2 regions of the Paenibacillus sp. MABNR03 genome follow, and region 1 is predicted to be linked to the other one. Evidence: a T-box and tRNA genes for the amino acid it is inferred to sense, from the RefSeq annotation. Region 1 holds a T-box; the other holds one or more tRNA genes.
The links. The T-box of region 1 lies ahead of AAIH57_RS27815 (valine--tRNA ligase). A T-box ahead of a tRNA ligase gene usually reads a tRNA of that ligase, here a tRNA-Val.
Positions count from the first base shown of each region.

Region 2: it encodes a tRNA-Val, which carries the amino acid that the T-box ahead of AAIH57_RS27815 (valine--tRNA ligase) is inferred to sense. The anticodon was not compared.

Region 1 is NZ_JBCIYR010000010.1:66,485-82,918, forward strand. It holds gene hemB (porphobilinogen synthase) at 1-467, shown strand, start outside; gene hemL (glutamate-1-semialdehyde 2,1-aminomutase) at 611-1,915, shown strand; gene AAIH57_RS27805 (RluA family pseudouridine synthase) at 1,912-2,820, shown strand; gene AAIH57_RS27810 (LysM peptidoglycan-binding domain-containing protein) at 2,956-4,494, shown strand; T-box leader at 4,656-4,941, shown strand; gene AAIH57_RS27815 (valine--tRNA ligase) at 5,000-7,666, shown strand; gene AAIH57_RS27820 (bifunctional folylpolyglutamate synthase/dihydrofolate synthase) at 7,744-9,120, shown strand; gene murC (UDP-N-acetylmuramate--L-alanine ligase) at 9,177-10,496, shown strand; gene AAIH57_RS27830 (SPOR domain-containing protein) at 10,615-11,808, shown strand; gene AAIH57_RS27835 (DUF4321 domain-containing protein) at 11,953-12,195, shown strand; gene AAIH57_RS27840 (Maf family protein) at 12,289-12,900, shown strand; gene radC (RadC family protein) at 12,935-13,624, shown strand; gene AAIH57_RS27850 (rod shape-determining protein) at 13,810-14,844, shown strand; gene mreC (rod shape-determining protein MreC) at 15,028-15,903, shown strand; gene mreD (rod shape-determining protein MreD) at 15,903-16,434, shown strand, end outside.
Region 2 is NZ_JBCIYR010000003.1:577,240-593,673, forward strand. It holds gene ung (uracil-DNA glycosylase) at 1-84, shown strand, start outside; gene AAIH57_RS17775 (hypothetical protein) at 103-522, shown strand; gene AAIH57_RS17780 (TIGR00730 family Rossman fold protein) at 747-1,334, shown strand; gene AAIH57_RS17785 (YjcZ family sporulation protein) at 1,450-1,581, shown strand; gene AAIH57_RS17790 (hypothetical protein) at 1,754-2,047, opposite strand; gene AAIH57_RS17795 (glycerophosphodiester phosphodiesterase) at 2,286-3,023, shown strand; gene AAIH57_RS17800 (FecCD family ABC transporter permease) at 3,258-4,313, shown strand; gene AAIH57_RS17805 (FecCD family ABC transporter permease) at 4,316-5,344, shown strand; gene AAIH57_RS17810 (hypothetical protein) at 5,636-5,950, shown strand; gene AAIH57_RS17815 (DUF3221 domain-containing protein) at 6,056-6,643, shown strand; gene AAIH57_RS17820 (manganese catalase family protein) at 6,815-7,717, opposite strand; gene AAIH57_RS17825 (DUF3889 domain-containing protein) at 7,992-8,312, shown strand; gene AAIH57_RS17830 (hypothetical protein) at 8,576-8,788, shown strand; gene AAIH57_RS17835 (hypothetical protein) at 8,782-9,063, shown strand; gene AAIH57_RS17840 (DUF3892 domain-containing protein) at 9,256-9,492, opposite strand; gene AAIH57_RS17845 (GNAT family N-acetyltransferase) at 9,602-10,045, opposite strand; gene AAIH57_RS17850 (hypothetical protein) at 10,283-10,531, opposite strand; tRNA gene AAIH57_RS17855 (tRNA-Val) at 10,671-10,743, shown strand; gene AAIH57_RS17860 (organic hydroperoxide resistance protein) at 11,058-11,477, shown strand; gene AAIH57_RS17865 (YdhK family protein) at 11,669-12,232, shown strand; gene AAIH57_RS17870 (hypothetical protein) at 12,333-12,515, shown strand; gene AAIH57_RS17875 (TetR/AcrR family transcriptional regulator) at 12,667-13,320, shown strand; gene AAIH57_RS17880 (SDR family oxidoreductase) at 13,325-14,065, shown strand; gene AAIH57_RS17885 (hypothetical protein) at 14,165-14,365, shown strand; gene AAIH57_RS17890 (copper amine oxidase) at 14,593-15,147, shown strand; gene AAIH57_RS17895 (DUF1292 domain-containing protein) at 15,246-15,563, shown strand; gene AAIH57_RS17900 (aminotransferase class I/II-fold pyridoxal phosphate-dependent enzyme) at 15,747-16,434, opposite strand, start outside.

The DNA.
Region 1 (16,434 bases):
TTCAGGCCATTCGGGCAGGGCTTGATGAGAATGGCTTCAGCCATATTCCAATCATGTCATACTCCGTCAAGTATGCATCCGCATTTTACGGACCTTTCCGTGAAGCAGCGGATTCCACACCGCAGTTTGGGGATCGCAAATCGTATCAGATGGACCCTGCGAATGCCCGGGAAGCGCTGCGCGAAGCCGAAACGGATGTGCTGGAAGGAGCGGACATGCTAATGGTGAAACCGTCACTTTCCTATCTGGACGTCATGCGCACGATTAAGGATCAATTTGATCTTCCGCTTGTCGCTTATAATGTAAGTGGGGAGTATGCCATGGTCAAGGCAGCAGCTATGCAGGGATGGATTGATGAGAAAAAGGTCGCCATGGAAATTCTGCTCAGCATGAAACGCGCGGGTGCGGACATGATCATTACGTATTATGGAAAAGACGCTTCCCGCTGGCTGGCTGAAAAACAATAGCACGTTGTAACCATATTCCTGTTCATTGAATGAGACTTTCTGGTTCAAATATATTAATGGCCCTGCCTGACTCGAAAATGTCGCTGTATGGATTAAGACTGTCCATGCACGAGCAGGGCCTTCACTATTAAGGAGGATGTTCCATGACTGCACAACAAGGAAAACGACGCAATGATGAGCGCTCACGCAGCGCATTCGAAGAAGCCAAGCAGTACATACCTGGAGGCGTAAACAGTCCCGTTCGGGCATTCAAATCGGTAGGACTTACCCCAATCTATGCGGAACACGGAGAAGGCTCCAAAATCTACGATATTGATGGCAACGTATTTATTGATTATGTAGGCTCATGGGGACCGCTTATTATGGGGCATGCCCACCCTGAAGTTGTGGAGGCACTGCGCGAGACCGCCCTTAAAGGAACGAGTTTTGGCGCCCCAACGCTGCTGGAGACAGAAATGGCTAAACTCGTCTGCGAACGTGTGCCTTCCATTGATATTGTGCGGATGGTCAACTCCGGTACGGAAGCAACTATGAGTGCCATCAGGCTGGCACGCGGAGTAACGGGTCGCAGCAAAATTTTGAAGTTTGAAGGTTCATATCACGGACATGCAGACAGTTTGTTGATCAAAGCGGGATCAGGCGTTGCAACCCTTGGATTACCTGACAGCCCAGGGGTTCCTGAAGGAGTGGCTACCAATACAATTACAGTACCTTACAATGATTTGGAATCGGTCAGCCTTGCGTTTGAACGTTTCGGTGAGGAACTGGCTGCTGTCATTGTTGAACCTGTGGCCGGCAACATGGGAGTTGTACCTCCGGCAGCCGGCTTTCTTGAGGGCTTGCGCAATCTGACCAACCAGTACGGCAGTTTGCTCATCTTTGATGAGGTCATGACCGGTTTCCGTGTAGGCTTGAACTGTGCACAGGGCCGTTATGGTGTTACACCTGATCTGACTTGTCTGGGTAAAGTGATCGGCGGCGGGCTCCCGGTTGGAGCATATGGCGGTCGCCGGGATCTGATGGAGCAGATTGCTCCAACCGGACCAATCTATCAGGCAGGAACATTGAGTGGTAACCCACTGGCTATGGCAGCAGGCTACACGACACTCAAACTGCTGACACCAGAAGTCTATGACCGGTTGGAGACGTTGTCTGCACGTTTACAAGCCGGTTTTGAGAAAAACGCAGCAGAGACGGGGATCGCGGTAACGATTAACCGTGTTGGTTCCATGGTATGTCCATTTTTCAGTGATGTCCCGGTAACCAATTACGATGCAGCTAAAGAAAGCAATCTGGATCAATTCCGTCGCTACTTTGCAGCCATGATTGATCATGGCGTAAGTGTAGCACCTTCCCAGTTTGAAGGCATGTTCGTCTCTGGTGTGCACACGGAGCAGGATATTGACGATACCATTGAAGCGAACCGCAAGGCACTTCAATCTCTATGATGATCAAAAGTTGGAAACGTCGTGGAGAATGGCTTGAGCTGATGCCAGGCAAAGTGGTAACAGGCAGTTCAGACAGGCAGCTTGCGGCTGAGCAATGGCTGCTCTCTGAACTTCAGTTTCCGGAAAAACTGTTCCGCCAGCTCAAGGCAAATCACGGAATTCAACTGGCAGGGGACCGGCTTCGGCTGGCCCTTTTTGCGTCTCAGCCCATTGATGTTGAGCCTCGCTGGGCGGATATGAGTGTATTGTTTGAGGATGATTTTTGTCTGGTGGTGCACAAACCCGCGGGTATGAAGCTCCATCCCGATGGAAGCCGTGCCGATCATGCAATCACGCTGGACCATGCAGTGGCTTCCTATTATGAAATGAATGGCATCGACGCGAATGTGCGCCATGTGCATCGATTGGATGAGGATACAACGGGTCCTGTTTTATATGCCAAAAATGCTTTTGCTCTTGCCAAGCTGGATGAGGCGATGCGGCGCAAAGAGATTGGACGCCAATATGCAGCCATTGTCGAAGGTCAGGTATCTCCGGAACTCGTCCAAATTGATGCTCCAATTGGCAAGGACAGACATCATAAGCAGCGCAGACGTGTTTCCGAGGGTGGTCAGGAGGCAGTAACACATGTAGAGATAAGGGAAGTATGGGAACGTGCCACACTTGTGCGATTGATATTGGATACAGGGCGTACGCATCAGATCAGGGTACATCTGAGTTATTCCGGACACCCGCTTGTTGGTGATTTGCTATATGGTGGCCGACCTGATGCGATTGGACGTCAGGCTCTTCATGGAGAAGTGTTAATGTTTAATCATCCACTTACCGGGGCATTGATTGAAGTTCGTGATCCATGGCCTTCTGATTTTTGGCAGCTCGCACAGCGGGAAGGCAATTCCCGATAAAAAGTTAAGGATTGAACAAAGGTGGCATGCTCATCTCATCCATGGCATATAGATGGGGTAACGAAGGATTTGGACCATGGATCAGTCCCATGAGAAGGATCATGGTGAACATATGCCGAAAGGAGGACGCCACCTTTGTTGAATCAACCTTATGGTTTACGGTTCGATATTTATGAGCGCGTTCATTTGTCCGAGGGAGTCCCAGCCATTGAGGAACTGGAGGAAATTGAGTTATACCCGCGCATTCAAGTCATCGGTCAGGATGATCATGCAACGCTGCGAGGCCATCTTTTGCTTACAGGTGCATACAGGGGAGAGAACGAGATCTCGGAGGAGCTGAAGCATTTTATTCCGGTTGAAATCACGGTTCCCCTGAATCGGGTAAGATCACTTGAGGATATTTCAATTGAGATTGAAAATTTTGATGTGGATTTGTTATCCAGCCGCAGTCTGAATATTACGGGTGTATTGTCACTGCGTGGCATAGAGGGTTTTCCTGTGGAAGAGACTCAGGCCTGGTCAGCAGACGAGTTTACTGTCGTACATTCAACTGATCCGCAGCAGGGTAACCGAACCCCTGAAGAAGGGTTAACGGATGTTGGTTTGAACACCTTTGCACAGGAGTATTTGCTTCAACGTAGTGAAGAGGAAGGTCTTTCCATAGCTGCTGAATCTCTGTATGCGGCGGAAGAATCTAACCATTTGCTGCAACCTGCTGACGAAAATATTCGTTATGAAGCAGACACCCAGTCGGAATCCCAGATAAACCCTGCACCTGAACAGCTCTATGCTGAGACGAGTGAAGATCCCTATGAAGAGGAAAGTCAGAACAGACCCCCTGCTGACGAAGAATATCCATCCTTAATTACTCAAGACGATGAAATTGCTGAGAATGAGGTGTCCAGCTCGCCTTCGCCTGTCTCTTCTTTTATGGCGGAGACTGCTGACAGGCTTGCTTCTTATCCGGAGTCAGAGCCTTTGCTTCCCCTCGCCGAAGATTCGTCGTCTGTCTGGTCCGAGCCTTCCGTGGAGACCTTACATACAAACACGGGGCTGAACCAACAAACTTCGGAAGATTCAGCCGCCTCGAATGTTTGGAATTTTGAGTCCCGATCGATCTCCCAGCAGGAAGATCAACCTGCGGCTGAAGTTCCGGCAGAAAATTGGCAGGATGTATTCGCCGCGTCTGAACCTGAAACTGCTGAGGTTGAGAGACCTTCTTCGCTGGAAGCAGGGAGTGCAGATGAGGCCGTGGAGTCTGCCTCGTTTATTCCAGAACCTGTGGCTGAGACGGAAGACAAGCCGGAGCTCAAAGTGGCTTTTGGCAGCAAGAAGGCATCTTCATCAAGACAGGAAGAAGGGGTAGGCATCTCCTCCCTGTTGTCTTCGGGCAGATCCGTGCGCGATGCTGAATCGGATCGGGAGGACGAGTCGGTCGCGGGTACCAGTCAGGAAGAACCCTATCAGGCTGATGATGTTCAATGGAAGAACCTGTTTCTGGGTACGATCGTCGATCAGACGCCATTCCGCAAAGTGAAATTGTGCATTGTTCAGCGTGAAGAGACACTGGATACCATTGCTGACCGTTATCAATTGAGTACCCGGGAACTCCAGTTATACAATCGTTTGTCCGAACAGGTTGTTGAAGAAGGGCAGATTTTATACATCCCCTGACCTCTGACCTGTGAAATAACGATCCGCACTGACCCGCAATCCGATCAGGATTGCGGGTTTTTGCAGCTTTTTGGTTCTGCACCCAAGCCTGCCGCCTGTTTCCGCTGTTGTCAGGTTGACTATCGGGCACGGTCAGGGTATGATGTGTTTAGGTTTTTTGAAGAACAACGTGGAACGGGAGTAGTAGACAGCATGGCCTTTCAGAGAGCGGGATTGCAGCGCTGAGAAATTCCGCAGGAACCAACTGATCGAAGTCGCCCGGGAGTTGCCTGTTTGAATATGAGGAATAATGAATCAAGTACTTGTGATTTGTTCCTGAAGTAGGATGGGCCGGTAGCAGCCGTTATCTGCTTGAAGTGTCACGTGAGGCCCCAGAAAGGCATGTATCTTCTTTCTGTCTGCGTGAAACAAAGGTGGTACCGCGAAAGCTAACCTTTCGTCCTTTGATGGATGAAAGGTTTTTTTGTTTTTTGGCGATGATGATTAAGTAACGGAGGAATGACACATGTCTGAAGAAAAAAAATCAGCTGCAACTGAAATGCCGACGACGTATGACCCGAAAGCTGCGGAGCAAAAATGGTACTCCACCTGGACAGAGCGTGGGTATTTCAAGGCTGGGCAGCGCAAGGATGCTGAGCCGTATACCATTGTAATTCCACCCCCGAACGTAACCGGAATGCTTCATATCGGTCATGCACTTGATTTCACATTACAGGATATCCTGATTCGGACCAAGCGGATGCAGGGCTATGATGCGCTGTGGCTCCCAGGTTCCGACCATGCAGGGATTGCTACCCAAACCAAAGTGGAGCAGAAACTGCGTGAAGAAGGCTTAACCCGCTATGATCTGGGGCGCGAGAAGTTCCTGGATAAAGTATGGGACTGGAAAGAACAATACGCGACAACGATCCGTCAGCAGTGGGGGAAGATGGGCTTGTCGCTTGATTATTCACGTGAACGCTTTACGCTCGACGAAGGGCTTTCCCAAGCGGTGCGCAAGGTGTTTGTTCAACTGTATGAAAAAGGCCTCATTTATAGAGGTAAACGAATTATCAACTGGGACCCGGTAAACCGTACTGCATTGTCTGATATTGAGGTTGAATACAAAGAGGTTCAGGGACACCTGTATCATCTGAAATATCCACTCAAAGACGGAAGCGGATACGTAACAGTGGCGACCACTCGTCCGGAGACGATGCTGGGCGATACTGCGGTTGCAGTTCATCCGAAGGATGAGCGCTATGCAGACATGATTGGCAAAACGCTGATCCTGCCGATCATTGGCCGTGAGATTCCGGTTATCGCAGATGACTACGTGGATAAAGAATTCGGAAGCGGTGCTGTAAAAATTACACCTGCACATGATCCGAATGACTTCGAAGTGGGTCTTCGTCATAATCTGCCTCAGATCACAGTGATGGATGAGACAGGTACCATGAATGCCGAGGCTGGCAAATACCAGGGTCTGGACCGCAGCGACTGCCGTAAGCAGATTGTAGCAGATCTGCAGGAACAGGGCGTATTGATCAGCATTGAGGATCACACGCACCAAGTTGGACACAGCGAGCGGACAGGAGCTGTCGTTGAGCCATATTTGTCCACACAATGGTTTGTTGAGATGAAGCCTCTGGCAGAAAGAGCCATCCAAAAACAGCAAAACGGTGATGGTGTAAACTTTGTTCCGGATCGTTTTGAGAAAACATATTTGAACTGGATCGAAAATGTCCGTGACTGGTGTATCTCCCGCCAGTTGTGGTGGGGACATCGAATTCCTGCCTGGTACGACGACGAGACGGGTGAAATTATTGTATCCGCTGAAGATCCAACCACGCTGCCGGAATACGCTGGTCGCAAGCTGAGACAGGATGAAGATGTACTGGATACGTGGTTCAGTTCGGCATTGTGGCCTTTCTCCACACTCGGCTGGCCGGAAGATGCAGAGGATCTGAAACGGTATTATCCGACAAGCGTGCTTGTAACCGGATATGACATCATATACTTCTGGGTTGCACGGATGATCTTCACTGCTCTGGAGTTCACGGACGAAATTCCATTTAAAGATGTCCTGATGCATGGTCTTGTTCGCGATGCAGACGGACGCAAAATGTCCAAATCACTCGGTAATGGTGTGGATCCGCTGGATGTTATTGAGAAATATGGTGCAGATGCGATGCGCTACATGATTTCCACCAGCAGCACGCCAGGCCAAGATCTTCGTTTCCGCTGGGAGCGGGTAGAACAGGCACGCAACTTTGCGAATAAAATCTGGAACGCATCACGCTTTGCACTGATGAATCTGGAAGGTTTCACTTACGAAGATCGCGACATTAGTGGAGAGCTTGGAACTGCGGATTATTGGATTTTGCACCGACTGAACGAAACTTCCCGCGATATTACGCGTCTAATCGAAGCATACGAATTTGGAGAAACAGGACGCTTGCTGTACAACTTTATCTGGGATGACCTCTGTGACTGGTATATTGAATTTGCCAAGTTGTCCTTCTACGGTGAAGATCCGGTTGCCAAGAAAAAAACACAATCGGTACTGGCTTACGTTCTGGATCACACCATGCGCCTGATTCACCCGTTCATGCCATACATTTCGGAAGAAATCTGGCAGCACCTGCCTCATGAAGGCGAGACGATTACACTTGCTTCCTGGCCAGTGTATGACCCTGCGCTGGAGAATACGGAAGCCGTTGCTGAGATGAACCTGCTCATGGATACCATTCGTGCCGTACGGAACATCCGTGCAGAAGTGAATGTGCCAATGAGTAAAAAGATTGAATTGATGGTAAAAGCGAACAGCGCCGAGACATTCAGCATCATCGAACGCAACAGCCATTACATCCAACGATTCTGCAATACATCCGAGTTCGACAGCGGACTTGATCTGAGTTCACCGGACAAGGCAATGAGTGCTGTGATTACGGGAGCTGAACTGTACTTGCCGCTGGCAGGACTGATTGATATTGAGCAGGAAGTGGCTCGCCTGGAGAAAGAGTTGCAGAACCTTGAAGGCGAAGTACTCCGTGTAGAGAAAAAACTGGCAAACGAAGGCTTCGTGGCCAAGGCACCAGCCAAGGTTATTGAGGAAGAACGCGCCAAACAAGCGGATTATTCGGATAAACGGGATAAAGTCATTGCCCGGATCAAGGAACTGAAAGGTTAATATTTCTGGGTCGGATGGAGAGGAACATGCCATCCGGCCGATTTTTTCAATCAAACTCGGGACCGAAGGTGAAACCTATGACGGAACTTAATGGCACGGGTACTATTGCCCCTCTGCATACGTATGACGAGGCTGTGGACTGGATCAATGGCCTTATTCCTTTTGGCATCAGACCCGGATTGGAACGAATCATGGAGTTGATGTCACTGCTGGGAAATCCTCATCAACGTCTCAAATTTATTCATGTCGCGGGAACGAACGGTAAAGGTTCGACTTGCGCTTTTTTGACGTCAGTGCTGCTTCAGGCGGGATACGATGTCGGCACGTTTACATCTCCGTATATCACGAAATTCACGAATCGTTTTCAGTACAACGGTGAGGATATTCCGGAAGAGACGCTGCTGAAGCTGGCGAATCGACTTCATCCTTTGGTCACAGATATGGCTTCCACTTCCCAAGGGTCACCTACCATGTTCGAAGTGTCTACGGCACTTGCACTACTCTACTATGCGGAAGAGTGTTATCCGGATGTCGTAGTATGGGAGACTGGACTGGGGGGAAGGATGGACGTAACGAATATCGTTACACCTGTGGTTTCGGTGATTACCAATATCGGTATGGATCATACGGATGTTTTGGGAGACACCATTGAAGCGATCGCGGGAGAAAAAGCGGGCATTATCAAACCAGGCGTACCTGTTGTCACCTGTGTCACGCAGCCGGAGGCGGTGAAGGTGATTCAGGAAAAGGCACACCAGCTCCGATCAACCGTGTATTTGTCAGGAGAACAATTTTCTTACCATAGACTGAATAGCGATGAGAATGGTCAATCTTTTCATTTTACAGGGCCGTTCCGTGAGCTGGATGTTCGGATTCGCATGCAGGGCATACATCAAATTGATAATGCTGCGTGTGCTCTTATGGTGCTTGAATTGCTCAGGCAATACATGGCGTTTATGCTGGATGACAGAGATATTGCACTTGGATTGGAGCATGCCTTTTGGGCTGGCCGGTTCGAGAAGGTTGTGGATGAGCCCCGAATTGTACTGGATGGAGCGCATAATCCGGAAGGGGCAGAATCACTGGCCAAGAGCATTATCGACGTATATCCTCACAACAAGTTAAATTTGATGATGGGCATGCTGGCGAATAAGCATCACGAAGCGTATTTGCAGCATATACTGCCACTAGTGGATACGCTGATCCTGACCGAGCCAGATTTTCGACGCAAGATGGATGCAGCCGAGTTGCTGCAGATCGTCGAGCGGGTACGTCCCGCCATTGCGAAGCAGGATCTGGAAATCATCGTCGAGCCCGATTGGGCGAAGGCACTTGATCTATTGAAGTCACGGACGGAAGCGGAAGATCTGGGGGTGGTGTCCGGCACATTGTATCTCATCGCGGATGTGCGGGCAGCCCTTTTGCATCAAACCGATTCTGAAAAAGGTTGGTGAAAGTTTTGTTAAATACATCAGAACACGTTCATTTTATAGGGATTGGCGGATATGGCATGAGTGCCATCGCAAGAGTTATGCTGGAAATGGGATACACCGTTACCGGATCGGATGTCGCTTCACAGGAGTTGACCGAGAAGCTGGCAGCCAAGGGAGCGAAAATATATATCGGGCACACGGCAGAACATGTAAATGGAGCAGATCTCGTGGTCTACTCTACGGCGGCTCCGGCGGATAATGTGGAGCGTGTGGCAGCTGAGCAGCTTAATATCCCGATTCTTCACCGTGCGCAAATGCTGGCGCGCTTGTTGAACGAACGCAAGGGTGTGGCGGTTGCTGGTGCCCATGGTAAAACGACAACATCTTCCATGATTGCACTTGTCATGGACAAATGCGATACAGACCCGACCTATATCATTGGTGGGGAGATCATGAATCTGGGCACCAATGCCAAGGCAGGTCAAGGTGACTGGGTTGTTGCCGAGGCGGATGAGAGCGATGGATCGTTTTTGCAATACCATCCATGGCTTGGTATTGTAACCAACATTGAAGCGGATCATTTGGAGAATTACAACAGTGACTTTGAGGAACTCAAAAAGGCGTATGTTCAATTTTTGAGCCAAATTCGTCCGGAGGGAACAGCGATTGTCTGTGCGGATGATGAGAACATTCAGAGCATTTTGCCTGAACTGAAATCTCGAATCACGACGTACGGTATTGATCAGAAGGCTGACTATATGGCATCGGATATCGTGTTAGGTGATCGCCGGATCTCCTTCACGATGAGCCATCAGGGTACCGCTCTGGGAACGGTAGAGCTTTCTGTTCCGGGCAAACATAATGTTTATAACGCTATGGCTACGGTAATTACCTGTCTGGAAGCGGGCATTCCGTTCGAGAAGATCACGGCAGCCATTATCCAGTTCCATGGGGCCAAACGCAGATTCCAGGTACTTGGTGAAGCACAGGATATTCTGGTTATCGATGATTATGCACATCACCCGACTGAAATCGAGGCGACCATCAGTGCAGCGAAAGCGACAGGGAAACGTATTATTGCAGTGTTCCAGCCGCAGCGATACACCCGTACCTTTTTCCTGCTGGATGCGTTTAGTCGTGCTTTCGCGGAGGCAGATGAGGTGCTGATTACCGACATTTACTCCCCGGCCGGCGAAAAACAGATTGAAGGTGTGCACTCCGCCAAACTGGTTGAACTGATTGTTCAGAACAGTAATGCGGCTGCTCGCTATCTCCCTACCAAGGAAGAAGTTGTAGCTGATTTGCAGAATCGTCTACAGCCGGGAGACCTTGTACTCACCATGGGTGCAGGGGATATTTGGAAAGTTGGCGATACGCTCGCCAAAGGCTTGAAATAAATCATGGTCCTGACCCGCTTGTCCTCGTATGGAGGCAGGCGGGTTTTTGAATTCCCGGAATCTTTCATTGTCTCCAGTCATATAGTTGATATAAATGGAACAAAGGAGAGGGTACGGGGTGAGCAATGCTAGAATGACATTTCGTTTTGGGGAGAACGAGTCGGACAAGCCGAATTACAAGGAGGAGAAGGTGGTCGGAGCCTTTCCTTCCTTGACGGATGAGATTTCACAGAGTTCGGCGCGGATGGATAGCACACCTTCCTGGACACCGGAAGATATCCCTGGAGATTGGGGAGAGATAACATTGCCAGGGACAAGCTTGCTAGAATCGGAGTCTGATCAGAAAAAGGTTAAAAACTCGGAGCTGATGCAGCCGCAGTATGTCTATTCGGACCGTGTTATAGATCCCGAGGAAAATGAGAGGGAGCTACCTGATGACAGCAACTATGAGGGCCACGATTGGATGGCGGATCGTGATCACTACTCGTATAAGCGAAATCGTCCTCCAAGAGGCTGGAAGATGATTGGTTCAGTCACGGGAGCTTTGGTAACCGGCGCTCTTTTCGGTATGGTCATTCTCTCCTTTTTTAATCGGGAAGGAACAGATCCGGGGGTCCTTCCTCAAACCAATCAACCGGTATCGAGTGTAACGGGAGTACAAGGCGCAGCAGGGACGGAGCAGCAGGTTCAGTCGGTGTTGAATGGGGGCAGCTACTATGCGCTACAGTATGGCGTGTTTAGTTCACCTGAACGTGCTGAACAGGCCAAGCTTGAGCTCTCGCAGGCAGGGATTGCCGCGGGAACGGATCCGGATGATGGGAATCGGGTGTATGCAGGCATATCCGCTGACCGAGAGGAAGCTAAACTGCTTAGCTCTCGTCTTAAGTCTGAGGGAGTTGAGCTGTATGTCAAAGAAATTGCATATCCCGCAGTAAACTCCGCTGCTCTGGGCATGAACCAGGAAGATGTTCAGCTGTTTTTCAGCAGCAGTTCGACACTGGTGGAACAACTGTCGACACTGTCGATCGGGCAGCTCGGACAGGTGACTCCTGAGCCTGTGCCTGCTGAAACAATGACGGCTTTACAGAATCAGCACCAATCCTGGCTAACAGGTGTAGGGAAACTTTCAGCAGCAGTGGGACAGGAGGCGGAGCCCATCGTTTCGGCTATGAAAAAATCGATGAACAGCGCAATTACAGCAGTTGCTGAATATAACAAAAATCCCTCCGATGTGCACATGTGGTCCGTACAATCCGATCTGATGGATTATGTCTTACAGCAGAAAAAATGGCTTGAGGGGATAAAGCAATAAGTTTTCCTTCCCCTAACACTGCCCCGAAATCCCTGTCCGGCAAGGAACTGGAAATAGTTCCCCTTGCCGGATTTGTGTTTGTATTGACGTACAAAACCCCGTATAATAATGTGGGTGTCAAAAAATGGCGAGGGAAGATAACCGATGAAAAAAAACTTCGGCATGTTATTGCTGTTTCTGCTGCTCGGCTGGATGGCCGGAGCGTGGATCGCCAAGGCACTGCAGCCGGTAAAGGCTGTTGCCATTCTAACCAAAGCCACGACCATACGTTGGTCACCGCAGGCTGATCTGGACATTATCAGTTATGACATTTCATTTCAATTTCAAATGAGCCTTCTCAGTCTGATCGGCATTATTGCCGCTGTATGGCTGTATCGCAGACTGTAGGAGTATGACGATTTTTGACGAAGAAACTAAACGTATGACATCTATTTATCGTGATTAGGACGGATGTCGCCGTAGCATAAGGAGCCGTTCATTTTGAATAGATCACAATCGCGCCCGATTATTCTGGCTTCCACTTCGCCACGGCGCAAAGACCTGATTGCTTCACTCCAATTAGCTTTCAAAGTAATACCAAGCCACGCGGATGAAGATACACCGCCGGAATGGACTCCAGAGCAAACTGTTCAGGAACTCGCCATGCGCAAAGCAATGGCAGTCTATCGTGGCCTTGAGGGTCTTGAACAGGACGCTGTCATTGTGGGCAGTGACACGATTGTTGTACTGGATGGAGACATTCTGGGCAAACCCGTGGATCAACAGGACGCTGAGCGTATGTTAGCAAGGCTTCAGGGACGTACACATCGTGTGTTCACTGGAGTGGCTTGCATTGATGCCGGAAATGGAAAATCCGTTGTGCATTATCGGCAGACGGATGTAACGATGAAGGAGCTGTCCGAGGCTACGATTCGTGCGTATGTTCAGACAGGAGAGCCTATGGACAAAGCCGGATCGTACGCAATTCAAGGAATTGGCGCTTCACTGGTAGACCGCATTGAAGGGTGCTACTTTAATGTGGTGGGCTTGCCTCTTTCCCTGCTGAGTGACATGCTGGATGGATTCGGAGTCCATGTGCTGCCGCGAGCTTGATTTTGGGAAATGACGATGTGAAAAGAGGGAGTATATGGAGTCGCCTCAGTACATGATGCGCGACATCCCCCATGAAGAACGCCCGAGAGAACGCATGATGGAATATGGGGCGGGCGCCTTAAGCCATGCAGAACTGCTGGCTATTTTACTTCGGACGGGTACAAGGCAGGAATCAGCAGTGCATATGGCACAGCGTATTCTGAGCGAAGCGGGTGACATTCGTTCGCTGATGGATATGAGTCTGAACGAGTTGACAGCAATGAAAGGGATCGGTATGGCCAAGGCGGTCCAGCTCAAGGCTGGCATTGAACTTGGTCACCGGATTGCGAAGAGCAGACGGGTACAGTCCTCTTCAATCCGTACACCTCGTGATGCAGCAGACATTCTGCTCGAACAGCTTCGTTACTTGCAGAAGGAGCACTTTGTGTGCCTTTTCCTGAATAGCAAAAACCATATTATTGCCCAGGAAACACTCTCCATGGGCAGCCTTAACGCTTCGATTGTACATCCACGTGAAGTGTTTCGTGCTGCCATCAAATGCAGCAGTGCCTCGATCGTATGTGCACACAACCACCCGAGTGGTGATCCTACACCTAGTCCTGAGGATATCCAAATAACCAAGAGACTGATCGAAGCTGGTTCAATCGTTGGCATAGATGTGCTGGATCATATCATTATCGGCGACGGAACATACGTAAGTTTGAAGGAGAAGGGCTTAGTATAATATAATGGTTGGCGTTGATGTTTTCCTATGAATATTGACGGCGTTGTCCGTAGAAGATAGGTTCACTTTACAGATGCAGCAAATATAAATGAATGATGAACCCTGCAGGATTGCAGCGGAAATGAAAATGAAACGCTCTGAACGTTGATGGAGCGGCTATATGAGGCAGAAAAGGAGATTACGTTATGTTTGGTGGTTTTACGAAAGATTTGGGTATTGACTTGGGGACAGCGAATACACTGGTTTATGTACGTGGAAAAGGAATTGTGGTGCGGGAGCCTTCGGTTGTTGCCCTGCGAACAGATACGAAAAGCATTGAGGCTGTTGGGGAATCTGCAAAAAAAATGATCGGACGTACACCTGGTAACATTCGTGCCATTCGTCCAATGAAGGACGGCGTTATTGCTGATTTTGATACAACGGCAACGATGATCAAATACTTTATTCGCCAGGCGCAAAAACAGCGCTCGATGTTCCAACGTCATCCGAACGTTATGGTATGCGTACCATCCGGAATTACAGCGGTAGAACAGCGTGCGGTTGAAGATGCAACGAAACAGGCCGGCGCACGTGAGGCATATACGATTGAAGAGCCATTTGCAGCAGCCATTGGTGCAGATCTTCCAGTATGGGAACCAACAGGCAGCATGGTTGTGGACATTGGCGGCGGTACGACAGAAGTGGCTGTCATTTCCCTCGGCGGGATCGTAACAAGTCGTTCGGTTCGTGTAGCTGGTGATGAAATGGACGAATCAATCATTCAGTACATTAAACGTCAGTACAACCTAATGATCGGTGAGCGTACATCTGAACAATTGAAAATGGAAATCGGATCAGCTATGCCACTGGAACAAGTGGAGACGATGGAAATTCGCGGCCGCGATCTCGTAACAGGTCTGCCTAAGACCATCACAATCACATCGGATGAAATCAGCGAAGCTCTGGCAGATACGGTAAATGCTATTGTTGAAGCTGTTAAGGTTACTTTGGAAAAATGTCCTCCTGAGCTTGCAGCAGATATTATGGACCGCGGTATCGTGTTGACTGGAGGCGGTGCATTGCTCCGCAATTTGGACAAGCTGCTGGCTGGTGAGACAGGCATGCCGGTCATCGTAGCGGAAAATCCACTCGATTGTGTAGCAATCGGAACAGGTAAAGCTCTTGAGAACATCCATTTGTTCAAAAGCAGAAGCAGTTCGGCAGTTCGTTCCAAACGTTAATCCGGCACTGATCGCTTAATCACGTTTGACTTGAGCGGCAGTAACCAACGAAGAGGACCCGACCTCAGTCGGGAGAGCTATTACCCGCATACCCGGGGAGATCAGCGAATATTCTCGAAGGGACTATCAGTCTGCACGTCTCCCCGCCGGGCATAGCTCGGAAGAGAATATGGATGTTAGAGGGTGTTCGAACTGTTTAAGCTGCTGGGCAACAAAAGACTTTTTGTTTTGCTGGTGGGCCTTGTTACATTTATCGCGTTGATGGGCTTTACGCTCGGTCCGCGAACCGCTCTATCCTGGCCGGAAAAATTCCTGAAGGATTCAGTCGGATTTGTACAATACGTATTTTACAAGCCCGCTTCTGCTGTAGCGGGCTTTTTCAAAGATGTGGCGAACATGCGTGCGGTTTATGAAGAGAATGAAGAGTTGCGAATTGCGATGGGGCATTATACCCGTGATCGATTGAAGTATAACGAGATGGAAAAAACAAATGATCGTTATAAGGATTTGCTTAAATTTACGGCTGAGCAGAGAAATCGGTACAACTATGAGTATCGTATTGCTCAGGTCATCAGTGCGAATTCGGATCCCAATAGCAGAACGATCAATATTGATATTGGGGAGAACGCGGATATTAAGCCAGGCATGGCTGTCACTTCCCAGGAAGGTCTGGTTGGTGTGATCAGTCACGTTAGTGCTTATACATCAACGGTAAACCTGCTAACCTCGATGGATGCCAACGATCCGAATTCCAATGCCATCGCAGCTACAGCGGTGGGCAAGGAAGACACCGTTTTCGGTATGATCGAGAGCTTTGATCCCAAGACAGGCATGTTCAAAATGACCAAGATTTCGGAAGAATCTGATATCCAAAAAGGTGACGAAATTATCTCATCCGGCATTATCAATAATTTTCCGAAGTATATGAGAATCGGGGAAGTGAAGAAAATTGAAGTCGGCGAATATGGGCTCACTCGCACAGCAACGATTGAACCATATGCAAGCTTCTTGGATTGGAAAGAGCTGATGGTGGTTATTCCTCCCGAGGTGAAGGAGTAATGGTGACGCGCAAGCAAGTCTTGTTTCTGTTGCTGTTCATTTTGTTTATCGCCGAAGGAACTATTCTTCCATTGCTTATTCCATCTGCCTGGCAACTGCGAATTTCAGCAAACCTCGTTTACATTGTAATTTTGTTTATCGCTGTGTATCATCATCGCCATACTGCGCTGGTGCTCGGCATATTTTTTGGACTGCTCCATGACGTTGTATTCTATGGGGAGATGATCGGACCTTACGGCTTTGCGATGGGGTTATCTGCTTATATGATGGGACTCATATTCCAGGCACCGCGGGCACCGCTTCCGGTTATGGTATCGGTTGTCATTCTGGGGAGTCTGCTCAATGACACCATGTTGTTCTTTTTGTATAAGCTTTTCCGTCTGAATCATGTGACATTTGACTGGGCGCTGCTGGAATATATGATACCCAATTTGTTCATTCATTTCGTGTTTGCCCTGATCATTTATACTCCACTTCGGAAGCAGTTGGAGCGTATTGGCAAGAGAAAGAGCAAAGTGCAGGAGGCATCCT
Region 2 (16,434 bases), on a different contig from region 1:
GGCAGTCGTCCGTTCTCCAAAGCCAATGACTTCCTGACCTCCAAAGGTATTCAACCGATTGATTGGACCATACCGGAAAACTAGATAAGTGGGGTGAGGACATTGCGACATTGGGTAGGACGAAAAGTGGCAGTATATCGGGCAACCGGCATACGGGAGCCGCTGAAGGGGACGCTGGTAGAGTGGGATGAGGAAGCGGATTGCGTGCGAATTGGACCGAAGCGGATTAAGGTATCGTTCGACAATATCGCAATGATCAGACCTCTGCCCGAAGAGAGCCTTCCCTTAAAGAAAGCACGTTCTGAGGTGCATAAGGTCGGATATGTAATAAAAAAGGCAATTCAGTTTGACAATGCGATCTATTTTAAATCACAGGTGATGATATGGCGCCGGGGCAAGATTATAGCGTTATCTACGACAATTCTTCGTCATGATGAAGATCATGTCGAGCTTGCAGATGGCCGGATGCTACGCAAGGATAAGCATCTGTTTGTTGTGCGTTCCAGAAGAGGCATACGCTAATACGCCGATATTTAATATTCATTTCATGTAAAGATCATATGGATTTAATCTTCGGGCTTTATATTAAATGTAACAACCCCTTCTAAATGATGTGTAATAACATGGGAGCCCGGCCGGCTGCAAACGGTCGGGTTTTTTTGTCCCCAGAGGCCGTGAAGGGTAACATAGCAATGACATTTTTGTTATATACTAATGAGATAGACAACGAGAAGGAGTGAAGCCCCTTGAAACGTATATGTGTTTTTGCAGGTTCCAACCCCGGGAATCACCCGGACTATACACAACAGGCAGCCAACTTGGGCAAACAGATTGCGGATAACGGATTTTCACTTGTATATGGCGGTTCATGTATGGGATTAATGGGTGCGGTTGCCGATGCTGCTCTGGAGAATGGTGGAGAAGTCATTGGCGTTATGCCGACAGGACTGTTCCGTGGGGAAATTGTACATGGAGGCCTTACACAACTGATCGAAGTGGGAACCATGCACGAGCGGAAGGCAACGATGGCTGAGCTTTCGGACGGATTCATAGCCCTTCCTGGTGGCATGGGTACCTTTGAAGAGTTGTTCGAAGTGCTGTGCTGGGCTCAGATCGGCATTCACCGCAAACCGGTCGGTTTATTGAACGTAAACGGATACTATGAGCCATTGATGAAACTGGTGGAGCATAGTGTACATGAAGGGTTTTCGAATACCTCGCATCTCAGCCTATGGAGTCTTGAATCCGAACCGGCCGAGCTGCTTGCGAAGATGTCGGCTTACGTTCCCGCACAGTTAACTCAGAAATGGACTCAGCTTAATGAACAAAAGTAATCCAAGAGATTGGATTTAACCAGCGGCATTCGCGGAAAACTTTCCGTTCTGCCCAATCAAGTTGTGGCCTGAGGCATAGTCTATAGTGTACTTTCTTAAGAGGGGAGTGTCACTCATGAGCGAAATCAAAGGCACAGGTTACGGGTATGGATACGGAGGCTTCGGCGGCGGAGCATGGACATCTACAGGCGCAATTCTGGTATTGTTCATTCTGCTGGTTATTATCTCCCGTACCTTCATTCTGTAATTCGGTCAGCCATTCCCGGATGGGGACGGCTTCATCTGAAGCGCACCGGATGAGGGATTAGCCTTTCCAAAGAAACGCCGGCAGCTGTCGGCGTTTCAGGGGAACGGTTTTTTTTGTTTGTTGGAAAAGAAAAACCCTGTTTCCCGGAAACGGTATACAGAGTCAGAACAGGTTAGACGGCGACAACCGTACTGTTATCACCAGGTATAATTAGTGTCTTCCAGGCGATGTACAGACCAATAACAGCGGCGATCAGCGCTAGAATCGCGGCAATTAGAGCTAACTTATCAAGTTCACGCTGTGCGTCGGCAACAGAAGACTGATTACTTGTTTTATCGGGCACAGCCAGACCTCGAACATATGCATGACCCATTCTCCGTTTTAGCCCTGGTGAGGTTCGTTTCTTGCGAATGGGGGTGTTGGAATATTTGCTTATTGTATTTTTCTCGGAAGATATACGCTTCAATAGTCAACCTCCTTATGGCGGAGTACGGAACATCTATCGCTCATACTATGTTATGTCGATTTGCAGATTGAGTTCGCAAAAATGAGTGAATCCCCAGCCTGGCTGGATATTTCTCTATACCTGTTGAATTGGATGTAGAACCGAACATGCATTAAACGTTCTGTTAATACAGGAATGACAAATCAGTCGTATAGTGGAAATGGTAGAGTTGACGTTTGAATTTCGAGGAGGTGCTGGAATAATGGCTATTGAGATTATTGCTCATAGGGGAGCTTCCGCCGTCTGTCCCGAAAATACGATGGCTGCATTCGAACGTTGCCTGCAGCTGGGAGCGACGGGCATAGAAACGGATGTTCAGATGTCCAGTGACGGCAGGTTGGTACTGATTCATGATGAGACACTAAACCGTACTGCGGGTGCACCCGGCTGGGTTAAGGATACAACGTACGAACAATTGCGGTCACTCGATGCGGGAAGCTGGTTCCATTCGGATTTCGCCCAGGAGCGCATTCCTTCCCTGGAGGAGCTGTTTGATTTGATTCAAGGGAAAAAAATTCTGCTTAATCTGGAACTGAAAAATGGAATTGTCGGTTACAAGGGCATGGAAGAAAAAATCGTGCAAGCCGTTCGGGATTGGGATCTGGAACAGCAAGTCATCCTTTCCAGCTTCAATCATGCGTCATTGGTAAAGTGCAAACGTCTTGCTCCGGAGATTCGGACAGCACTTCTGTACATGGAAAAACTGTATCGTCCTTACGACTATGCAGCCAAATTGGAGGCTTCTGCCCTGCATCCCTATAAGCTGGCTGTAACGCAGGAGGAAGTAGCTGCCGCACAGGCTCAGGGAATTTCGACACATCCTTTTACCGTGAATGATCCTGCAGAGATGCAGGCTCTGATTCAGATGGGCGTGGAAGCCATCATTACCGATGTGCCGGATGTACTATTTGCTTTGGTAGGAGTACATAGCCGATAACACTAAAAAATGGTCAGCTGCATCTGAGCTCTAACGCTCGGTGCAGCTTTTTTTGTATCAAAAATGATTAATGCTATAAACTTGTCCCATTTGTCCATTGCCAGCGAGAGCTTGTTGACATACAATGATGTATGGGAATGAGAATCAATATCATTAACAGATCGGCAATAATAGAGGGGTGATTGTTATGTACATAGGATTGGTCTACTCCACTCATAACGAGGGTGGGCGCATATGAGTTCGAACGCTTCATCGGCAGGTCACGATACGGAATCTCCGACAGCCAAAATACATACTCGTCCCTGGGCTGCTACCCTGATCCTGACAGGAGGTCTTGTGCTGCTCGCCCTGGGCATGGCTCTGTCCATTTCCTTTGGCGCTGCAGATATCAAGCTTGGCGTGGTATGGCAAGCCATCTTCAACTTTAATCCGGATCTTACCCCGCATCAGATTATCTGGGAGATTCGATTGCCGCGTATTCTTGGCGGGGCGATGGTGGGTGCCTGCTTCGCCGTAGCTGGTGCGATCATGCAGGGCATGACCCGCAATCCACTGGCGGATTCGGGCTTGCTCGGACTGAATGCCGGGGCGGGATTCGCCCTTGCACTGTGTTTCGCTTTTTTCCCGGGCATGCCTTACATGCATATCATCATGTACTCCTTTATCGGCGCAGGACTGGGCGTGCTCCTTGTATACGGATTCGGAGCCGCGTCCAGATCGGGCCTCACGCCCCTCAGACTTGTGCTGGCAGGAGCAGCTGTATCCGCCATGCTGTCTGCGCTTAGTGAGGGGATTGCATTGTATTTCAAAATCGGACAGGACCTGGCCTTTTGGACAGCTGGCGGTGTTGCTGGCACGAAGTGGTCTCAGCTGGAGGTCATGTTCCCTTGGGTTTTGGCTGCACTCATTGGAGGCTTACTCATCTCCCGTTCCATAACGCTCCTGAGCCTCGGAGAAGAGATTGCCGTTGGACTGGGACAGCGTACGGGCCTAATCAAACTGATTGGTCTTATCGTTGTGCTTATTCTTGCAGGTACGGCTGTATCCGTGGTTGGGGCAGTCGGTTTTGTTGGACTCATCATTCCCCATCTTACACGTAAAATCGTTGGGGTCGATTATCGCTGGATCATTCCATGTTCGGCCGTGATGGGCAGTTTGCTGCTGGTGTTCGCCGATCTGGCTGCACGCATGATTAATCCACCATACGAGACGCCAATCGGCGCTCTGGTTGCCTTGATCGGGGTGCCTTTCTTCCTCTATCTGGCACGTAAAGAAAGGAGGTCTCTGTAATTATGGGATCCTCAACTCTCGCTGGTGCAGAGCGGAAAAAGAGAACAAAAAGCACCATTGTCATGATTGTACTTGGTGCGTTGATTATTACGGCTTTTATTATCAGCATGAACACCGGGTATATCCGGTTGAGCCCGCTTGAGGTGCTTCGTACTTTCTTTGGCGGTGGGACGGCGAAGCAGGAGCTCATTCTGTTTGAGTTCCGCCTGCCCCGCATCGTGATTTCAATCATGGTTGGTGCTGGTCTTGCATTGTCCGGATGCATTCTGCAGGGCGTATCCCGCAATGCACTCGCGGATCCCGGTATCCTTGGCATTAATGCAGGTGCCGGACTGGTCGTCATGCTGTTTGTATCCTATTTCCCGACAACAACGGCGGCTCCTGTATTTCTGCTGCCGATTCTGGCCCTGATTGGGTCAAGCTTAGCCGCTTTCCTGATTTATGTGCTTTCGTATAAAAAGGGAGAGGGCATCATGCCTACCCGCATGCTGCTTACAGGGATTGGTGTAGCCGCTGGGATCAGTGCTGCGATGATTGTGCTTACGCTGCGACTTAGCCCTGAGAAATATCAGTTTGTGGCGACTTGGATGGCGGGCAGCATTTGGGGCTCAAACTGGAAATTCGTCACCGCACTTCTGCCATTCCTCGCTATTCTCGTACCACTTGTTCTGTATAAGGCGCGTGTGCTGAATGTGCTGAACCTTGGGGATCAAACAGCGAGTGGTCTCGGTGCGCCTGTTGAGCGTGAACGGCTGATCCTGCTGGCTGCTGCTGTAGGTCTTGCCGGATCGTGCGTATCTGTTAGTGGAGGAATTGGTTTTGTGGGCCTGATCGGGCCTCATTTGGCAAGACGTCTCGTGGGTCCAAAACATCAGTTTCTTTTGCCTGCATCGGCATTAGTTGGTTCGCTGCTTGTTCTTGTTGCGGATACATTAGGTCGCGTCATTCTGTCTTCCGAAATTCCAGCCGGAATTCTGGTGGCAATCCTCGGTGCACCGTACTTCCTGTATCTGTTGAGCAGATCTAAATAGCAATTCTAATTGTAAAGGAACGCCTTCGGCTGGCTCTTGTAGAGCAATTCGAAGGCTTTTTTTGTTTCAGTATTTTGCATATTCGATTCCACTCGCTCCAATGCAAGACGAATAGATCATTTCGATCTCTATATTGGTCCTTGGAAGTCCTCTTGGGGTTTATGCAAATTGTTTGTTTGGATTATTTTCGATGTGATTAATTACCGGAGAGGGGCGAAAATACAATAGATGGACAGGTGGAAAAGCTTTGTATAAAAATAAGAGAATTTACTTTCCCGGGAGGCGAACGAGATGCTGCAGATTCTAGGCACTTGGCTGATATTTATTCTGCTTCTGATCATTCTGCATCGAGGCATCAAAAAGCATTCTGAAATGGATGGAAAGACGGGATTCAGAGGTTGGCGTGGCTGGTTGACCGGACTATTTGTTGTGGGAGCCCTGCCACTGGGTTTTGCTTCATACACCGAACTGACCGATGAGCGTCTGGATGCCAATATTGGGCTGGGTATTGCGATGCTGTTTGCTTGGGGATATTGTGCTCTTTTATGTTGTGTCGGATTGATTGTATGGGGAAGGTATGGGTACAAAAGATTCCAAAGGAAGTGAACGATGACCATAGCTCTTTTGTTGCAACATTGGGCCGTTAGAGGACGTCTATTTAGAGAGAAAGAATGGCCATAGTTGTTGGATCACAAAGAGGGGGATTTACATATGTCCAATCGTGTTGCAGTTCTCGTATTGCTCTTGGTCATCAGTCTAACAGGATGTGCGGGACAGATTCAAGATGAACAAGCACAGCCGCCATCCGATGATCCTAAAGAGAAAGGGTTTACCGGCTATGTAGTGGATCGCAAAGAGGACTCTATCCTTGTTGTAAGTCCGGAATATGAGGATTTCGGTTCCAATGGAGGAGCAAGTCGATATTACCCGGCAAAATGGTTCTCCAACGCACCTGATCCACAGGTGGGATCCTATGTTGAAATCTGGACGGACGGAGGCCCTGAAAATGAGCCTTATCCAGGTCGTGCAAGAGCAGAATCCATTGCGGAATATACAGCCGCTACTCCGGATGGGGCAAAGATCAGTGAGGCAGATGCAATTCGAGGCGGACTTTATCTACCTGATGGAGAAAAGATAAGCGTTCCCGTCATTGAAGATGTTGAGTTTCAGGCGGATACAGGGACATGGAAAGTGCGCATGCGAGATGCCATGGCAGTGGATCAAGATCAGTCGCACGTTGAACTCGAGGTTCGAGACGTGGAGCCGGTAGAACCGGTGCAAGAGCATGAAAGCGAATGAAGAGTGCTGATCAATTGTGGGATCGAGAAGGATAGAAATGGGGCACTGATCCATAGATCCATAGATAATGCTAGACGAGATTCAAGAGTAAATACAAAACAAAGGCCCTCAGATCCCTGTTTGGCAGGATACGAGGGCTTATATAAGTTATGGCATGACTATACTTATCAATCAATCCGCAATGTTACCCGCCATTTTCAGGCGACGTGCAATTTCTGCGAAGTCCTCATGGGAAATGCCAGGAGCAAATTCTTCTTCCACCGCAGGAGCTTCAGGAATCGGGAATCCTTCTGGAACACCTTGAATGACTTCCAGAGGTTGTCCATCTTCAGGGTGTGTTCCTTTCCAAATTTGGCTGATGGCATTAAAGTCTTTATCGCTATAGGTATACAGTTTCGTGTGTACACCCTTTTCTTCGTATTTCCGGGCTTCGGTGAACGCTTTGTTGTTCAGGGAAGGGATCGGAACCAACTTGGTTACATTCACCCCGGTTGCAATTTCAAGTGCTTTGGCATAGGCGACTACGTGTACACCGCCGCGTACGAGCAGAAAACCAACAACTTCCCGGGCTGCTGGGTGGTCGGTCATCTCGTAAACTTTCATCTTATGTGTTCGTGCTCCACATTCGAGGAAAAAGTTATGCAGCAGGTCCTCGACCAGGTTACCGCTGTTGAACACATTCGCACCGGTCCACGGATTGCCCATGGAGTCAAAAGGCATGGCTCCCTGTGCCCCTGCCAGGTAGTGATAGGATAGACGTGCGTCCTTCACGGAACCCAAAGGAGTATCATCTGGCTCCTTGTACTGGGTGGAACCTCTGAGACATTGGTTAATCCCGTGGGACACCAGCTCCACGTGACCCAGCTCTTCGGCTGTAATACTCATGACGAGGTCATAGAAAGGCTTCAATTTTTCCTTGGAACGAAAATTAAACGACTGGTAGAGGTAATTGTTCAACGTTGACATCTCTCCAAATTTGCCACCTAGCAGTTCCTGTATGGATGCTGCTGCATTTGGATCGGGCTTCTCGACATTGGGGATCTCAATCAAGATTTCATCCATTCGTTTGAACATTCGGGTATAACCTCCTCGAAATAGATGTTCAGATAATAGCGTACTCTATCAAGGCCTATTACACATAGAAGATGGAAATCAAACCCAAAAATTCATAGTTGGGCCTTAAGACGTACGCAGGATATGGAACTTCTGGTTTCCAATTAGATACAATACAAGTACAATCAGAACAACTATATATTTTTTGCTATGGATACTTAATCAACTACCTGATGGTGTAAAACGAACTCCCGCAGGGCAGGCTAACGAAAACAAGCCCCAAGGAGTGATTGATATGAGAATATTCATTGTTACGCTGATGACGGTTATGCTGAGTTTGACGGGACTAACCACCAGTTCAGCGGCACCCGTTCCCGATTATGCGAAATGGGGAATCATCGCGGTAAAAGAAACCCAGACCAAGTATAATGTGGACATCTTGGACTACAAACACATTGGACGCACCTCACTGACGGCCAATCAATCCCGAGAACAGTTCAAGTTGTGGGTGCGGGGCAAAGACGGAAAACAATATGCGGTGTATGTCAATGTTGATTTTAATCCGAATACGCAGCAGTTAAAAAAAGTCCAATTTAGTGAATCGGACCGACACTGAAGAAATAAAACCAGAGTTCCCTGATACAGAGGTGAAGTCTGGTTTTTTACTGTCGTTATGTTGCATTATTCCATTCTTCTGGCTCACAGGTGCACTATATAGACGAAAAGAACCACCTTGATCTATATATTGAATATTGGAAATCGCTCACTGGATTTATGCAAAATGCCCAGTATAAAATCCTTTTTTTAGTTATTGAATAAAGAACTTATGTTCGCATATAATAAGATATACAAACAAACGTTCTTATTGGAGGGATGATTATGCTGGGAAAGTATATTGGTCAGATGGTGGAACTCGTGTACATGGATCGTGCAGGGCATATCACGCAGCGGCAAATTCGAATTAACAGTGTGCATGGGGGGAGGATCAGAGCATCCGCAGGCGCAGACGGGTCACCCCGAACATTTCTGGAGCAAGGCGTTCTGGCATGGCGTCCGGTACTTCATAAGGATGGGGAGGCAGGGATATGTTAAACGATTTTGAACGTAAAATTTTACGAATTATCGTCAATTATGCTGGACAGCGGCGACGTGTACCCCGAATGGATGAGCTGGAGAATAAGACGGGACGCAGTCGGGCTCTCATTCATGAATCATTGCTGGAACTTGAACGGAGGCAGTATATTGTATGGGAGAACAAGTCCACTCTGGAAGGGATACAAATCGTGCAGGCATGGGAACAGGAGACGCAGCCGATCCGCAAAAGCCAGCCTGCTGGCGATGCTGTAAAATACTTTTTGGAGTACTAGGAAAGACATCATATAGAATTAAAAACGCCAACCCGGTATGCCGGATTGGCGCTTGCTGGCGTTCATTTATTTGAGCATTTTGTATAAATCCAATAAGCGACTTCCAATCTTCAATATAGAGATCGTAATGGTCCTATTCGTCTATATATTGTACCCCGGAGCGAGTGGAATCGAATGATGCAAAATACTGATTTAAAAAGTAGGGAGTTGGTCGAGATTGTTGGATGGATCGCCGTCCGCATCACCACGAATGTACATTTCCCCATCCTTACCTTTGAAGACATTCACACCAGCAATGGCGCCTGCCTGCACTTCGGTCAGGGCTTGTTGGTAATCCAGTATGCGTCCGGATGAAGTTTGAAAGCCAGTCAGATCGCCGTCACCATTTTTTTGTACTGCTGTGAAGCTTTCGCGTGTCGTTTGATCCATAATGTCACACTCTCCTTGTCTGACTAAATGGGAATTTGAGTTCCTCTTTAGCCTGTCCGAATCAAAGATAAGTATGCATCACATCGTAGATTTACACCCGAATAAGGTTTTACAAACTCTTTCTCATGCGGACATGGAGAATGTCTGCGTCATAAAAAGGCTCTTCCGAAATCACTTCATAACCGAGTTTCTCATAGAATTTCTGTGCCTGGCATTGAGCATCCAGTACAGAGTAGGCCAGGCCAAGCTCGCGTGCCCGCTCTTCCATGGCCAGTAGGAGAACACGTCCATAACCGAATGAACGATGAGACTCGAGCACAGCGATTCGCTGCATTTTGGCGGTGTCCTTGCTGTAGTAGATAAGGCGTCCTGTGGCTACAGCCTTTCCGTCTGTACTTAATAACACATGGTGTACGTCAGGGCTGATGACGTCATATTGATCAATTTCAATTTCTGCAGGCACCTGCTGCTCCAATACAAAAACGTGATGGCGAATGCCCAATGCTTGCTGGAGTTGTTCTTCTGTCGTTACATAACTAATTTCGGCTGCCAATTCCATTCCTTCTTTCTGCACATGCGAGACATATCAGACTGCATTATACAAAAAATTGCTTTTCCTGTATAGTTGAGTCTGGAACATAATGGGAGAGGAGGTGTGGGTAATGGGCATGGCAGGAATTATGACCATTACACTCTTGATGTCCGCGGGAATGATTGCTTTATTGTATTACGTAACCAAAAAAGCCTACTCCAGAAAATGGGATGAAGATGAGTGAGGAGTTGTAGCAGGTCAGGGCAAAAATTCACTGTTTCCCTGGGGTGAGTAAACATCCTGATTGACGGATTTGGAATAGACGTCAAGCCATACCGGTAGATCGTCTGTTTCATTGGGATGCTGTAATTGTTGGAATTGTACTGTATGTTCATCTCGCTCCAGACCGCAGCCGGAAATCGTGAGAACGACGAGTATGATAAGGGTCAGTGTAAAGCCAAATCTTTTGTTATGTAACTGCGGCTTACGATCTTTTACGTTTTGCACAAAGTTCACCTCTTGTTGAAATGGTAATCATTCCTTAGTTTGCTCTAATTTCAATGATTATAACCAACAAAACTATTGACATTGTACGCGTTTACTTGGTATGATACTGTTACTTCATTGAAAAACCATATGATATCATGATCTGTTAGCTCAGCTGGGAGAGCACTATCTTGACAGGGTAGGGGTCAGTGGTTCGAGCCCACTACAGATCATAACGAAAAGTCCTTGCGTAGCAAGGGCTTTTTCTTGTTTAGAGTGAGCATGAAAGGAAGTTAGAGAGATCTTTTAGAGCGGATTGAGGAGGAACGATTATATTCGTTCAAATCTGATAGGCAGTAAGGTCTTCCTTTCATAGTGAGAAAAGTTTAAAATACGAAAACTAGAAGTCGCCAGATGAGCGGCTTCTTTTTTTATTACAAATAATCATTTACAACCACAATTAAATTGTGTACAATCAAATTGTAAACAAAACAAAATAATAATCACTTACAAAAAATAAATTAATCATGCAGAGGAGTAAAACCAAATGAAAACATTATATGAAACAACAGTAATTAATACAGGTGGACGTCAAGGGATTGTGCAATCGCCGGATAACGTGTTTATGCTGGATGTTGCTGCACCTCCAGAGCTTGGGGGCCAAGTGACCACGGCTACGAATCCGGAGCAGCTGTTTGCAGCCGGATACAGTGCTTGCTTTAACTCGGCCTTGGAGTTTCAATTGAAGAAACATAAGGTGGAAATTGAGAGAAGCACCGTAGCTGCAACCGTCATGCTTGTTACGGATCCTTCAGACAACGGAGTGAAGTTGGAAGTTGAGCTGGAAGTTAAAATCGAAGGCTTGGACGAGGAGACAGCAAATAAGTTTGTCAAACTAGCCCATGACTATTGCCCATACTCCAAAGGCATCAAAGGTAATGTGAATGTAACTGTAGGAATGGCGTAATTACGGAGTCATATACTCGCTCAGAAATCTCAAGCACCTTCAAACGGCTGTCCTTTGGCACAAAAAGGGATACCGAAGTTGAAGGTGTTTTTTTATTTTTTAAACCAGTAATGGGGAAGAATGATGATTGAAATATACCCATATGGGGTATATTATTAAGATTGAGATTCATAACCCAAAGGAGTGCTACTATGAAGAAGTACGCAATGATGATGATGACGCTATTGATCACTGGAAGTCTAATGGTAAGTGGATGTGGCAAAAAAGAAAGCGCAGATCAGAACCACAGCAGTAACGATCATGCAGCCACTGCGGGAGAAATGCACCATTCCGACTCGGGAGAGCTGCCAGAAGGGATTAAGGAAAAGACCGATCCTACATATCCTGCCGGCAGCCAGGTGATAATGAGTGCCGACCATATGTCCGGAATGAAAGGGGCCAAAGCGACAATCGTTGGAGCGTATGAAACGACCGCTTATGCTGTTACGTATACACCGACAACGGGGGGAGACCCGGTGAAGAATCACAAATGGGTGATCCAGGAGGAAATCCAGGATCATACAGATCAACCTTATGCAGCTGGAACGGAGGTTGTACTGAATGCTGATCATATGTCTGGTATGAAAGGGGCTAAGGCGACCATTGATTCTGCCGAACAAACAACAGTTTATATGGTGGATTACACGCCATCCAGCGGCGGGAATTTGGTGAAAAATCATAAATGGGTTACAGAGAGTGAATTGTCTGCCGAATAGAATACTGAATCACCAAGATTAGCCTAATAATTAATTCTGTACTCATTTATGGGTTATAATGGAATTGGATGGTGAAAAAAAGTGGGAGAGGGGGATGCATATGATGGATTTTAGCAAGCCACCCCATGCCTCGGAGACCGAAACACACAGTCAGCGTCATCATGAGCGTGAACAACAGCTTGTGTCGGGTGGAGGCAAGGGCATTTGGTGGGAAATCAGCAACTGGCTGATTCTTGCCGGAATCCTGGTGGTTCTATTCTTATTGTTTAAGTACGTTTTCTAAGTTCAATTCATAAGTGAAAGATAGGTAGAGAGCTCATTGATGGGCTCTTTTTTTGTTTTGAACAATCCAAACATACTCAATCGATAACAAATGACAAAAATCATTATTTGTCATTTGTTAAAATCTGTGATAATCTAACCTCAGGGTGGAGGTGACAAGTAGATGGTTAAACGTAAATCATCTCGTTGATATGGCAAAAGACAAAGCTTCTGAATTTCTAACTAAAGAGCAAATCATTACAGCTGCGCAGGAAACGATCAGGCGTTATGGCGTTTCCAAAACTTCCGTTACAGATGTGGCCAAATTACTTGGGGTGAGTCATGGAACCATTTACAGACATTATGCCAGCAAGAAGGAATTGCTCGAAGGCGTAACTGCGCAGTGGCTGGAAGATGAGATTATTGCTCCACTCGGGAAAGTCGTACGGGAGAGGAGTAACCCGAAAGAAGGAATACAACATCTAAAATTATACATCGAGACTTTGATTCAACTTAAGCGTCATTATGCGAGTTCGGACACAGAGTTATTTGAAATGTATGCCAGGGTCACACAGGAATCAGCAGATATTATTTACAGACATGTGGAGCAGTTAACACAGCATTTGACTGAGATTATACAGCAGGATGACCATCTTAATATAAAGAGCCCTGGAAAAGTAGCGGCAGCAATTTTACATGCAACGGCTCGCTTTCATCACCCGGCACATGCTTATGAATGGCATAGTCAGACGATTGATGAGGAATTCGAGCAGGTCTGGTTGCTGGTGGTGCTAGGAATGCTTCATCTAAACATAGGGAGGGATTAATTTTATGAAAAAATTATCAGGTAAAGTCGCCATCGTAACAGGTTCGTCGCGGGGAATTGGACGGAGCATTGCGGAACAGCTCGCGGAGCTTGGAGCAGATGTCGTCATCAACTATGCGAACAGCCCAGACAAGGCTGAGCAAGTGGCAGAAATTGCACGGCAAAAGGGCGTTCGTGCCATTACCATTCAGGCTGATCTGGCACGAAAAAATGAGGTGGAGCGTTTATTTTCCGAAACGATTAACCAGCTGGGCAAAGTGGATATTCTGATCAACAATGCGGGGATTATGAAAACGACCCTTCTGGCGGAAGTGACCGAGGAAGAGTTTGACGAGCAGTTTGCGATTAATGTGAAGGGCACGTTTTTTGCCTGTCAGCAGGCGCTGAATTATATGGAGGACAAAGGGCGCATTGTGAACTTCTCGACTTCCGTGAATGGACAGATGTTCCCTGGATATAGTGTGTACGCAGGAACTAAGGGGGCAGTGGAGCAAATTACCCGTCAGCTTGCAAAAGAGTTTGGGTCTAAACAAATTACGATTAATGCCGTAGCACCGGGTCCTGTGAATACGGAACTGTTTACCGTCGGCAAGACCGAACAGCAGCTTGAAGGGTTGCGTAAAATGAATGCATTTGGTCGCTTAGGCGAGCCGGAGGATATCGCAAGCGTCATTTCTTTCCTCGTCAGCCCTGAATCCCAATGGGTCACTGGACAGACAATGCGTGTAAACGGCGGTTTTATCTAACTTTTACATCGGAACAGTTCACGGCTTTGACACCAAACCGGGCGAATCCCCATATGATGCACTACATCAGTAAGCACTTGCGGAAATGGGGAATCCGGGATGGCAAAGGCAAAAGGCAAAAAAGCACCAGCGTTAAAAAGTGACAAAATCCGAGTATCCATGAAATTGGTTACTTCAGATGTATGTGAGCGATGTAAGACACCCTGTGTAAGAGGCATGGATTATGCTGCACGCATGCGGACGCCAGGGGCAGTAGGTAAAGGAGTCCCTTGCATCCTGACTCGACACACCACATCCTAACCATGTAACGCTGAAGTTTCCCAGAATAAGTTCGTGTAAGCACGGATTTACAATAACCTAGTAATAGAGGCGATCTCGAATGAGAAATGCCTCTTTTTTGATCATTCCAAGGGGTGGAAAATTTTCTGGATAAAAAATGAAAAATGATGAAAAACAGCGCAACTTTGTAGTGAAACCTGCAGTATAAATGTACAACAGCTTGCAGCAGGGGAGGGAATATTGACGGAATGAAATGGAAAAGAATATTGCTGTGTGTCACGGTATTCTCCTTGCTCGGCGGGTCTTTATTGTTTGCGGATTCCGTAAACGAGAAGATTCGGGTTCTCATTAACGGCAAGGAAGCAGCTGATGGAGGTTATCTCATTGATGGAACGACCTACGTACCTGTGAGAGAAGCAGGAGGGATCGCCAAATGGGATAACAGCAACAAGCGAGTAACGGTGATTAAGCCGAATGTACATATTTTTCTGTTTAAGGGAGACACGGTATTTGGCAATGTGAACGTTGGCAAATTGAAATTCAATGTGTTTTCTCAAGTGGACAGCTTAACAACGGATGTAGCTGCAGTGAAGGTAACCATCACCAATCCGAGTGGACAGGTGAAGGATATCCAATCTCAGGAGCTCAAAACCCAGAAGGATAATTTCTGGTTCCGAACGTACGATTTTACGTATGATTTCAGCCGTGCGGGCAAATACCAGGTCGGCTTTTATATTAAAGAAAATGCAAACAGCAATTACGTGCTGGTGGCTGAGAAAATCATTACCGCGCTAAACGATTGAAGCGAAAAATAACGTTGCTGAGTAAATTGACCTAGCTCTGCGAACATGTTACGATATGCAAGGTTACACAATTTCTATTTACAAAGCGAGGTATATCAATGAGCGATCACACACATGAACACGGCGATGCCTGCGGCTGCGGTCACGACCATGACCACGACCACGAGCATGAAGAAGTTCTTCTGACTCTGACAGACGAGAACGGAAATGACGTGGAGATGGTTTTGGTGGAGACGTTTGACGTGGAAAACCATGTTTATGCGCTCCTACTGGAACGTAACAATCCTGAAGCTGACGGCATCATCCTGCGTATGGAAGAAGAAGACGAGGAAATGGTGCTCTACAATATTGAAGACGAAGCCGAGTGGAACCGTGTTGAAGCGGCATACAACGAACTCGTTGCAGGACAAGAGTAATTTAATTTATGGAATAGAACAACGAGGCTCCTTGATTTCAGGGGGCCTTTTGTTTGTTTTCTTACGTGTATTTGTACGTATTCCAGTGCATTTTGCATGCGCTCCAACAACAAAAGGACCAAGCCGGAGCTTGGTCCTTCAATATCGTTACTTCTCGCTCGAGTCGAACCTCAGGAAGGATCGTTAGAAAATCGCATCTGCTTCCACAATGACTTTGACATTGGTCACGCTGCGGTCTTCAGGACCTTTAACCGGCAATCCAACCTCGACATGATCGATGATGTAGTCGATGTTCTCTTGAGTAATAACCTCACCCGGCAGCAGGATCGGAATTCCCGGCGGATACACGTAAATAAATTCAGAGATAATGCGTCCTGCCGATTCCTTGAAGGGAATGACTTCCGTATCCCCATAGAACGCATCACGTGGTGTGAGCATCAATTGTGGCACGTCTGGAACCTTAACCACCAATTCATGTGCAGGGTTCACCTGATAATACGTACGGGACAAATCCTGTAGTGCGTTCAGCAGGATATCCACAGATTCATCCGTATCGCCAGGAGTGATCAGGCACAGAATATTGTACATATCACTAAGCTCAACCTCGATGTTGTAATGTTCCCGCAACCAGTTCTCCGTTTCATAACCTGTGATACCCAGGTGGCGAACATGAATGGTTACTTTGGTTGGATCATAATTGAAGGTTGCCTCAGTACCGAGCAGCTCTTTGCCGAAGCAGTATAGCCCGTCAATATCATTAATGGTGCGTCTGGCAAACTGGGCCAGATCAATTGCCTTTTGGGCCATTTCGTGACCGTGCAGTGCCAGATTGCGTCTTGACGTATCAAGTGAAGCAAGCAAGATATACGAA